Regions from separate parts of the Roseixanthobacter liquoris genome, predicted to be linked through region 1. Evidence: predicted binding sites of a transcription regulator. Region 1 holds the regulator's gene; each other region holds the start of a gene.
The links. The regulator HrcA, encoded in region 1, represses chaperone genes, less so after heat shock. The targets are predictions, from matches to a motif close to GTTAGCACTCNCNNNNNGNGAGTGCTAAC.

Region 1 (3,274 bases):
CCGGTGCGGGCGAGCGTGAGCAATTGCAGGAATTCCGCTTCCGTGAATGGGGTCTTTTCCGCCGTGCCCTGGATCTCGACGATGCCGCCGGAGCCGGTCATGACGAAATTGGCGTCGGTCTCCGCCTTGCTGTCCTCGGGATAATCGAGATCGAGCACGGGGGTGCCTTCGAAAATCCCGCAGGAGACGGCCGCCACATGCTCGCGCAGGGGGATGGTCTTCAGCATGGAGCGCGAATACATCCAGCTCATGCAGTCGTGCAGGGCGATCCAGGCGCCGGTGATGGCGGCGGTGCGGGTGCCGCCGTCCGCCTGCAGCACGTCGCAATCGAGCGTGATCTGGCGTTCGCCGAGGCCGACGAGGTCGGTCACCGAGCGCAGCGAGCGGCCGATCAGCCGCTGGATCTCCTGGGTGCGGCCGGATTGCTTGCCGGTGGTGGATTCGCGCCGGGTCCGCTCCAACGTGGCGCGGGGGAGCATGGAATATTCCGCCGTCACCCAGCCCCGGCCCTGGCCCTTCAGCCACGGCGGCAGGCGCTCTTCCAGGGTCGCCGCCACCAGCACATGGGTGTCGCCGAACTTGACGAGGCACGAGCCCTCGGCATGGCGCAGAACGTTGCGCTCGAAGGAAACGGCTCGCATCTCGTCGCTCGCGCGGCGGCTCGGGCGCATAATTTGTCCAATCCGTTATGAAACTGGCCGTCGTTTTAGGGGTGGGCGCGCGCGGGAGCAAGGGGCGTGGTATGCTGCCTCATGGTTCAGGCGGGCGCGGTGTGCGAACAGGCGATGGTGTCGCGGCAGGATAACCGGCAAGATATCGGGCGGGATGATCTGCGGCATCAGGGACTGCCCCCGCCGGTGCCGCGAATCTCTCCGCCCGCTTTATCCCGCCCGCCCGATCCGGAGTGAGGCCTTGCCCATCGATCCCATCATTCCTCCCTTTTCAGCGGCCCTCGGCCAGATCGACGAGCGCTCGCGCGAGATCTTCCGCCAGATCGTGGAAAGCTATCTCGCGACGGGCGAGCCGGTGGGCTCGCGCAACATCGCCCGCCTGATCCCCATGTCGCTGTCGCCGGCCTCCGTGCGCAACGTGATGGCGGACCTGGAGGCGGCGGGGCTGATCTATGCGCCGCATACCAGCGCCGGCCGCCTGCCGACCGAACGCGGGCTGCGCTTCTTCGTCGATGCGCTGATGGAAATCGGCGATGTCAGCGAGGGCGATCGCCGCAACATCGAATCCCAGGTCGCCGCCGCCGCCAAGGGCTATACGGTGGACGGCGTGCTGCGCGAGGCCTCGGCCCTGCTCTCCGGCCTGTCGCGCGGGGCCGGCGTGGTCACGGCGATCAAGACCGATCCGCGCCTCAAGCATGTGGAATTCGTGCCGCTGGATACCAACCGCGCGCTGGTGATCCTCGTGTCCGAGGACGGGCAGGTGGAAAACCGGGCCGTGCCGCTTCCCATGGGGTTGCCGGTTTCGGCGCTGACGGAGGCCACCAATTTCCTCAACGCCCATATTCGCGGCCGCACCCTCGCCGAGGCGCGGGCGGAGATGGAGGGCCTGTTGAGCGAGCTGCGCCAGCAATTGGACGCCCTCACCGCGCGGGTGGTGGAGGCGGGGCTTGCCTCCTGGTCCGGCGACGGGCCGGCGGAGCGCAAGCTGATCGTGCGCGGACAGGCGAAATTGCTGGAGGACCTCCATGCGCTGGAGGATCTCGAACGCATTCGCCTGTTGTTCGACGACCTGGAATCCAAGCGCGACGTGGTGGACCTGCTGGGACGGGCGGAGGATGCCCAGTCCCTGCGCATCTTCATCGGTTCGGAGAACAAACTATTCTCCCTCTCCGGCTCCTCCACCATCGTCGCGCCCTATCACGACAGCCAGGGCCGGGTGCTGGGTGTGCTGGGGGTGATCGGCCCGACGCGGCTCAATTATGGGCGCATCGTGCCCATGGTGGACTTCACCGCGCGGGTCGTCAGCCGCGTTCTGGGGGCTCCGGGGGCCGACGCGGCTTGATTTTTCCCGCCACGCCCCCGATATGCGGGGCGAAATCGGTGCACCTGCCCGTGGGGCGGTGTTGTTAGCGACGAGGACATGGGCATGAGCGATCAGGGTGGCGCGAACGACGCGAAGCCCCATACCGACCTGAACTCCGATCCGGAGGGGGCGGAAATGGACGCGCTCGCCGAGGGGAGCGAGGCCGGCGGACTCCAGGCGGAGAAGCAGAGGCTGGAGAGCGAGGTCGCGAACCTGAAGGACAAGTTCCTGCGCGCCTATGCGGAAGCGGAGAACATCCGCCGCCGGGCCGAAAAGGAAGTGGCCGACGCCAAGACCTATGGCATCGCCTCCTTCGCGCGCGACGTCTTGAACGTGGCCGACGACCTTGCCCGCGCCCTCGGCGCGGTCGAGACGGAAGCCAAGGAAAAGGCGGAAGGCGCGTTCAAGGCGCTGCTCGACGGCTTGGAACTGACCGAGCGCAGCCTTCACAAGGGCCTGGAAAAGCACGGCATCCGCAAGGTTGAGCCGGTGGGCGAGAAATTCGACCCCAATCTGCACCAGGCCATGTTCGAGGTGCCCGACGCGAGCGTGCCCAACGGCACCGTCGTGCAGGTGGTTCAGTCCGGCTATGTGATCGGCGACCGGGTGCTGCGCCCCGCCATGGTTGGCGTTTCGCGCGGCGGCCCCAAGGTGGCGCCCGGCGAGGCCAAGGCCGAGAACGGTTCCGCCAACTGACGCGCGCCTTTCGGCCGGTCCGGATCAACAAAAGCCGCCGCGTCATGGCACGCGGCGGCTTTTTATTTGGATGCGGGGGGTGCGCTCAGTTTGAGTCCAGGCCGTCGCGGATCGCCCGCACGCGGGTGTAGGTATCCTGGAAGGCGTCCGCCTTCACCACCGTGATCATGCGGATATGGGCGTTCGAGCCGAACCGCAGCCACTGGATCACCCGCACGTCCGCTCCCGAGGCGGCGTCCTTTGCGGTGGCGATGATCTCAAAACCGGGCTGGCCGCCGATGCGCAGGGGCTCGGCGCGATCGATGTGCATGTCGCGGACCGCCGGCACCGAGGAGAGGGAGCGCAGGGCGAACTGTCCGCGATCATCCTCGCGCGGCGTTCCGGGCGAAACGCCGACGACGAAGATCGGCTGGTTCGCGCTTTCCAACACGTCCTTGTCGCCCTCGGTCAGCACCGCGGCGGTGTTGCCGATGACTTTCACCACCCGGAACCCCGCAAGATCGCCGAGCTTGAACGGCAGTCCGGCCAATTGCTCCTGCGTCGA
Region 2 (3,274 bases), 1.3 Mb from region 1:
AATAATCCGGGTTTTCCAGGATCTTGCCGACCACGACCGAACCATCGTCGCCCGCGTTCTGGACGATCTGGCGGGCCGGGGTCTGGATCGCGCGGCGCACGATCTCGACGCCGGTCTTCTGGTCGGGATTTTCGACCGTGATGCCGGCCAGCACCGCGATGGAGCGCAGCAGGGCCACGCCGCCGCCGGGGACGATGCCTTCTTCCACCGCAGCGCGGGTGGCATGCAGGGCGTCGTCCACGCGATCCTTCTTTTCCTTCACTTCCACTTCCGTGGAGCCGCCGACGCGGATGACGGCGACGCCACCGGCCAGCTTGGCCAGCCGCTCCTGGAGCTTCTCGCGGTCATAGTCCGAGGTGGTTTCCTCGATCTGCGCCTTGATCTGCGCCACGCGGGCTTCGATGTCGGCCTTCTCGCCGGCGCCGTCCACGATCGTGGTGTTTTCCTTCTCGATCACCACCTTCTTGGCGCGGCCGAGCATGGAGAGATCGACGCTGTCGAGCTTGATGCCGAGGTCTTCCGAGATCGCCTGGCCGCCGGTCAGGATGGCGATATCCTGCAGCATGGCCTTGCGGCGATCGCCGAAGCCGGGAGCCTTCACGGCCGCGACCTTGAGGCCGCCGCGCAGCTTGTTCACGACGAGGGTGGCGAGGGCTTCGCCTTCCACGTCTTCCGCGATGATCACGAGCGGCTTGCCGGACTGCACGACGGCTTCGAGAACCGGCAGCAATTCCTGGAGGCCCGAGAGCTTCTTCTCGTTGATGAGGATGTAGGGATCCTCGAACTCAACGCGCATCTTCTCGGCATTGGTGACGAAATAGGGCGAGAGATAGCCGCGGTCGAACTGCATGCCTTCGACGACATCCAGCTCGCTCTCGGCGGTCTTGGCTTCCTCGACCGTGATCACGCCTTCGTTGCCGACCCGCTCCATGGCCTCGGCCAGGAACTTGCCGACTTCGGCGTCGCCGTTGGCGGAGATGGTGCCGACCTGGGCGATCTCGGCGTTCGAGGTCACCTTCTTGGACTTGGCGGCCAGATCCTTGACGATGGCGTCGACCGCGAGGTCGATGCCGCGCTTCAGATCCATCGGGTTCATGCCGGCGGCCACCGACTTGGCGCCTTCACGGACGATCGCCTGGGCGAGCACCGTGGCGGTGGTGGTGCCGTCGCCGGCGAGATCATTGGTCTTGGACGCGACTTCGCGGAGCAGCTGGGCGCCGAGGTTCTCGAACTTGTCTTCCAGTTCGATTTCCTTGGCGACGGTCACGCCGTCCTTGGTGATGCGCGGGGCGCCGTAGGACTTCTCGATCACCACGTTGCGGCCCTTGGGACCGAGGGTGACCTTTACGGCGTTGGCGAGGATGTCGACGCCGCGCAGCAAGCGATCGCGCGCATCAACGGAGAATTTTACTTCTTTGGCAGCCATGTGCCGTCTCCTGAATTTCGAGGAACGTGGAGGGACAAGCGAATGCTCAGGCGATCACGCCGAGAATGTCGCTTTCCTTCATGATGAGCAGGTCCTGGCCGTCGATCTTCACCTCGGAGCCGGACCACTTGCCGAACAGCACGCGATCGCCGGCCTTCACGTCGAGGGCGACAACCGTGCCGCTTTCGTCACGCGCGCCAGGGCCCACGGAAACCACCTCGCCCTCCTGGGGCTTTTCCTTGGCGGTATCGGGGATGATGATGCCGCCAGCAGTCTTCTGCTCCGCTTCGATGCGCTTCACGACCACGCGGTCATGTAAAGGGCGGAAACCCATTGGGAACCTCCGGTTCGATAATTCGATTCTTCATAGAGTCCGGCCGAACCGCCGCGACCCAGCCTGATCTAGGAGGGGCATTATCCCCCCGCAAGTGTCGGCGGGCGGATTATTAGCACTCTTCGGTGGTGAGTGCTACAGGCGGGGCGAATTCTCCGGCCCCGCGCCGAAGCTGGCCGGAAGGCCCCTGTCGGGCGCCGGCCTCCACGCCTTGTCAGCACTCTCCGGCGGTCGCTGCTAACGCCTTGTATTTGAACGGATATACCAATTTTTAGTCTGGCTCGCGCAAGGTAGCGAGCCGACAATCCTTTTGCCCATGATCGATTGGGGCACCGCACGGAGGTGTCGAAGATGGTTTCCGAGGGTTTTGCGAAACAGATCGCCGGCTACGGCCTGGCCACCGCGCACATTCTTTACCGCATGCCGGACCACCCGGCGTTCTTGCAGAGCTTCATCTGGCAGCAATATGATTTGTGCCCGAAATTTCCCGAGCTGATGAAATTCCTCGCATTCTGGGAACGCGACCTGGACGGCAAGCTGCATTCGGTGGAGGTCACCCACCAGCAATTGATCAAGCCCGCGGAGCTGCGCACGGTCAGCGGGATGTTCGTCTTGCACTGAGCGGCGGCGCGGCGAAACGATCCACGGGAGCCTGGCCAACGGTCGTAAGCGATTGCAGCTTATGCCCTGACAGCGCCGCTTTCCCGGTGCTAAGAGGAAGCTCTGAAGGACCAGAGGCCCCCGTGGATCATCGCACACCGCGCACGTCCGAGCTGCTCGCCGCCGTACTCGCCGCCCAGGAAGGAGAGCGTGTCGCCATCGGCGATCTGATCAATGCGCTGCGCAACCGCGCCTTCGGCATCACCTTCCTTCTGTTCGGCATTCCCAATTGCATTCCCATGCCGCCGGGCATTCCGGTCATCTGCGGCATCGTGCTCGGCCTCATCGGCCTGCAAATGGCCATGGGCCGGCAGGAATTGTGGCTGCCGGAGCGGATCGCCCGCCAGACCTTCTCGCGCAGCATGCTGGAGGCCATCGTCACCCGCTCGCGCCCGACCATCGAGTGGTTCGAGCGCTGGTCGCGCCCGCGGATGGAGCAGTTCGCCGGCCCAACGGCCCGCCGGGTGGTGGGCGCGGTGGTGGTGCTCCTGGGATTCATCCTGCTGCTGCCGATTCCCTTCCTCGGCAATCTGCCGCCGGGGTTCGCCGTCTGCATCTTCGGCCTCGGCCTTGTGGAGCGCGACGGCGCGGTGATCCTCGCCGGCTTCTTCGCCACCGTGCTCGGCATCCTCGTCACCGCCGGCATGAGCTGGGCCATCTGGCAGGGCGCCGTCGCCATCTTCTGACGTCATCCGGGCGCAGCATTTTCCTGCTCTCTTCCCCCGCGACGCCAAGGGCGGGAACGGGCGGGGGCAAGCATGTGCGAGTGTCGGATCCATCGTCCGTTTTCCCTCTCGCGCCGGAGCCTCGTGCTGGGCGGGGCGACGCTGCTCGGCGCTGCCGCCCTGCGCGCC
Region 3 (3,274 bases), 1.6 Mb from region 1:
ACCGGGTGGCGCGGCTGTGCTTGGTGAGGCCCAGGCGATTGGCTTCGAGCCAGCCCGCCGTGGTGCTGAGCGGGCGGAAGAAATCGAAGCACCAGCGCTTGTCGGGCACAGCGAGCGCGATCACCGCGCCCGGCTTCAGCAGGATCGCCAGCGAGCGCAGGAACGCGATGGGGTCCGGGATATGTTCGAGCACATGGCTGGCGATGCAGGCATCGAACGCGCCGTGATAGACCTTGGGGATGGCGTCCACCATCGGGCCGCCGCGCCACACGAAGTCCACGCGCTCGATGCGCGAGACGTCCACGTCCACATGGTTGCGGTATTTCTCCCGCAATTCCTGTTCGCTGGCGTGATCGATGGAATAGACGTTCCATCCCTCTTCCCGGCTGCATACGGGACGAAACAGCGGCCCGATCTCGAGCACGCGCATGCTCTTGTCGATGCCGTAAAGCAGCTTTTCTGAACGATCCATCCGGCCCTCAAGGACGCCGCGCGCGCACCGGTCCCCGCCGTGCGCCGCGACAGTTCAAACGTCGCCCGTGGGGCGGCGGACCATCGCCGCCGCCTGAGGGCGCCGGGTCAGCTGCACCGCACGTAGACCATGGTGCCGTAGCGCTTGGAGACTTCCGGGTCCACCCATTTGAGCACCAGCACCTGGCCATCCCAGCGCAGCACCTGGCGGTCGCGCTCGCCGCCGGCGGGATCCTCGGGCGGCCCGATGAAGGTGGGGCCGCCGGCCGCCTTGGAGACCAGCTCGGTGAGCTTGTTGTCGTCGGCGAGATACATCATCACGCCGCCATTGGGACCGGCGGTGATGACATAGGGATTGCTGCATTGCGCGCGCGCCTGGGTCTCGGTGCGGGCGGCGTCCTCGGGGCGGTGGAACGCGGCGAGGCCGTAGCGGCCGACCAGGCTGGCGGCGGGAATCGGGCTGGTATATTGCGGCGCCGCCGGCGGGGGCGGCTCGCTCGGGCCGGTGGCGCAGGCGCCGAGCCCGAGGCCGCCGATGACGGCGGCGACCATGCCGAGGCGATAGAAGGAGATGGCGGAACGGCGAACAGGGCCGGTGTCGCAGGCATCCCCGGCGACGGACCGAACTGCGGACTGAGACATTCACAAACTCCGAGGCGAGAGCTTACTCGAATACGGCAACCCGCATGCGGCACCGCGCCCGTCGGGGAAACAGGGCGAGGCGCAACCATAAAGCCTGTTCGTCGCGGCGTCGATGCTTGGCCCTGCACACAAATTCGCGTCGCCGCCGCCCCGGCATGCTCTGGATGTCACTTTATGCGGCCATCTCTTACACATTGGTAAGTCCACCTGCCTTGACGCGCGGGCGGCGGCTCCTTATCTCCGGCCGGGATTGGCACTCCCATCGCGCGAGTGCCAAAGACCGCGGGCCTCCGGCCCGCTCCAATACCAAGAGGATCATGCCCATGTCCTTCCGCCCTTTGCATGACCGCGTGGTCGTGAAGCGCATCGAAGCCGAGCAGAAGACCGCCGGCGGAATCATCATCCCCGACACCGCCAAGGAAAAGCCCCAGGAGGGCGAGGTCGTGGCCGTGGGCCCCGGCGCCCGCGATGAAAGCGGCAAGGTGGTCGCGCTCGACGTGAAGGCGGGTGACCGCGTTCTGTTCGGCAAATGGTCCGGCACCGAAGTGAAGGTGGACGGCCAGGACCTGCTCATCATGAAGGAAAGCGACATCCTCGGCGTCATCGCCTGAAGGTTCGCCCTTTCGCTTCCCTCGCATTAATTATTCAGGAGACGGCACATGGCTGCCAAGGACGTAAAATTTTCCGGCGATGCCCGCGAGAAGATGCTGCGCGGCGTTGATATCCTCGCCAATGCGGTGAAGGTGACGCTCGGCCCCAAGGGCCGCAACGTCGTGATCGAGAAGAGCTTCGGCGCCCCCCGCATCACCAAGGACGGCGTGACCGTCGCCAAGGAAATCGAGCTGGAAGACAAGTTCGAGAACCTCGGCGCCCAGCTGGTGCGCGAAGTCGCCTCCAAGACCAATGACCTCGCCGGCGACGGCACCACCACCGCCACGGTGCTCGCCCAGGCGATCGTGAAGGAAGGCGCCAAGTCGGTCGCCGCCGGCATGAACCCGATGGATCTCAAGCGCGGCATCGACCTCGCCGTCGCCGCCGCCATCGCCGACATCAAGGGCCGCGCCAAGAAGGTGTCGTCCTCCGCCGAAGTGGCGCAGGTCGGCACGATTTCCGCCAACGGCGATTCGTCCATCGGCGAGATGATCGCCGGCGCCATGCAGCGCGTGGGCAATGAAGGCGTCATCACGGTCGAGGAAGCCAAGACCGCCGAGACCGAGCTCGAAGTCGTCGAAGGCATGCAGTTCGACCGCGGCTATCTCTCTCCCTATTTCGTCACCAATGCGGAGAAGATGATCGCCGACCTCGAAGATCCCTACATCCTGATCTTCGAGAAGAAGCTCTCCGGCCTGCAGCCGATCCTGCCCGTGCTCGAAGCCGTCGTTCAGTCCGGCAAGCCGCTGGTGATCGTGGCCGAGGACGTGGAAGGCGAGGCGCTCGCCACCCTGGTGGTGAACAAGCTGCGCGGCGGCCTCAAGGTCGCGGCCGTGAAGGCCCCCGGCTTCGGCGATCGCCGCAAGGCCATGCTGGAGGATATCGCCATCCTCACCGGCGGCCAGGTGATCTCGGAAGACCTCGGCATCAAGCTTGAGAACGTGACGCTGGCCCAGCTCGGCCGCGCCAAGAAGGTCATCCTGGAAAAGGAAAAGACCACGATCGTGGACGGCGTCGGCGAGAAGGCCGAGATCGAAGCCCGCGTGAACCAGATCAAGGCGCAGATCGAGGAAACCACCTCGGACTACGACCGTGAGAAGCTCCAGGAGCGTCTGGCCAAGCTCGCGGGCGGCGTTGCCGTGATCCGCGTCGGCGGTTCGACCGAAGTGGAAGTGAAGGAAAAGAAGGACCGCGTCGACGACGCCCTGAACGCCACCCGCGCCGCGGTGGAAGAAGGCATCGTGCCCGGCGGCGGCATCGCCCTCCTGCGCGCCAAGAAGGCCGTCGAGGCGCTGACCTCCGACAATTCCGACATCACCGCCGGCATCAAGATCGTGCTGCGCGCGCTTGAAGCCCCGATCCGCCAGATCGCCGAGAATTCCGGCGTGGAAGGCTCGATCGTGGTCGGCAAGGTGCTGGAATCCAACGACGCCAACTTCGGCTTCAACGCCCAGAGCGAAGAATATGTGGACATGATCCAGGCCGGTATCGTCGATCCGGCCAAGGTCGT

Region 2: a site for HrcA is predicted at 1,872-1,900, ahead of groES (co-chaperone GroES). Genes of this name have one in related genera too.
Region 3: a site for HrcA is predicted at 1,363-1,391, ahead of groES (co-chaperone GroES). Genes of this name have one in related genera too.

Annotation. Positions count from the first base shown of each region.
Region 1 is NZ_CM195537.1:4,415,801-4,419,074, reverse strand. It holds gene rph (ribonuclease PH) at 1-671, opposite strand, end outside; gene hrcA (heat-inducible transcriptional repressor HrcA) at 913-2,013, shown strand; gene grpE (nucleotide exchange factor GrpE) at 2,098-2,730, shown strand; gene V5F84_RS19895 (hypothetical protein) at 2,816-3,274, opposite strand, start outside.
Region 2 is NZ_CM195537.1:3,071,486-3,074,759, reverse strand. It holds gene groL (chaperonin GroEL) at 1-1,426, opposite strand, end outside; gene groES (co-chaperone GroES) at 1,473-1,760, opposite strand; gene V5F84_RS13760 (usg protein) at 2,112-2,381, shown strand; gene V5F84_RS13755 (exopolysaccharide biosynthesis protein) at 2,504-3,106, shown strand; gene V5F84_RS13750 (carbonic anhydrase) at 3,179-3,274, shown strand, end outside.
Region 3 is NZ_CM195537.1:1,217,316-1,220,589, reverse strand. It holds gene V5F84_RS05515 (class I SAM-dependent methyltransferase) at 1-472, opposite strand, end outside; gene V5F84_RS05510 (hypothetical protein) at 580-1,113, opposite strand; gene groES (co-chaperone GroES) at 1,437-1,724, shown strand; gene groL (chaperonin GroEL) at 1,773-3,274, shown strand, end outside.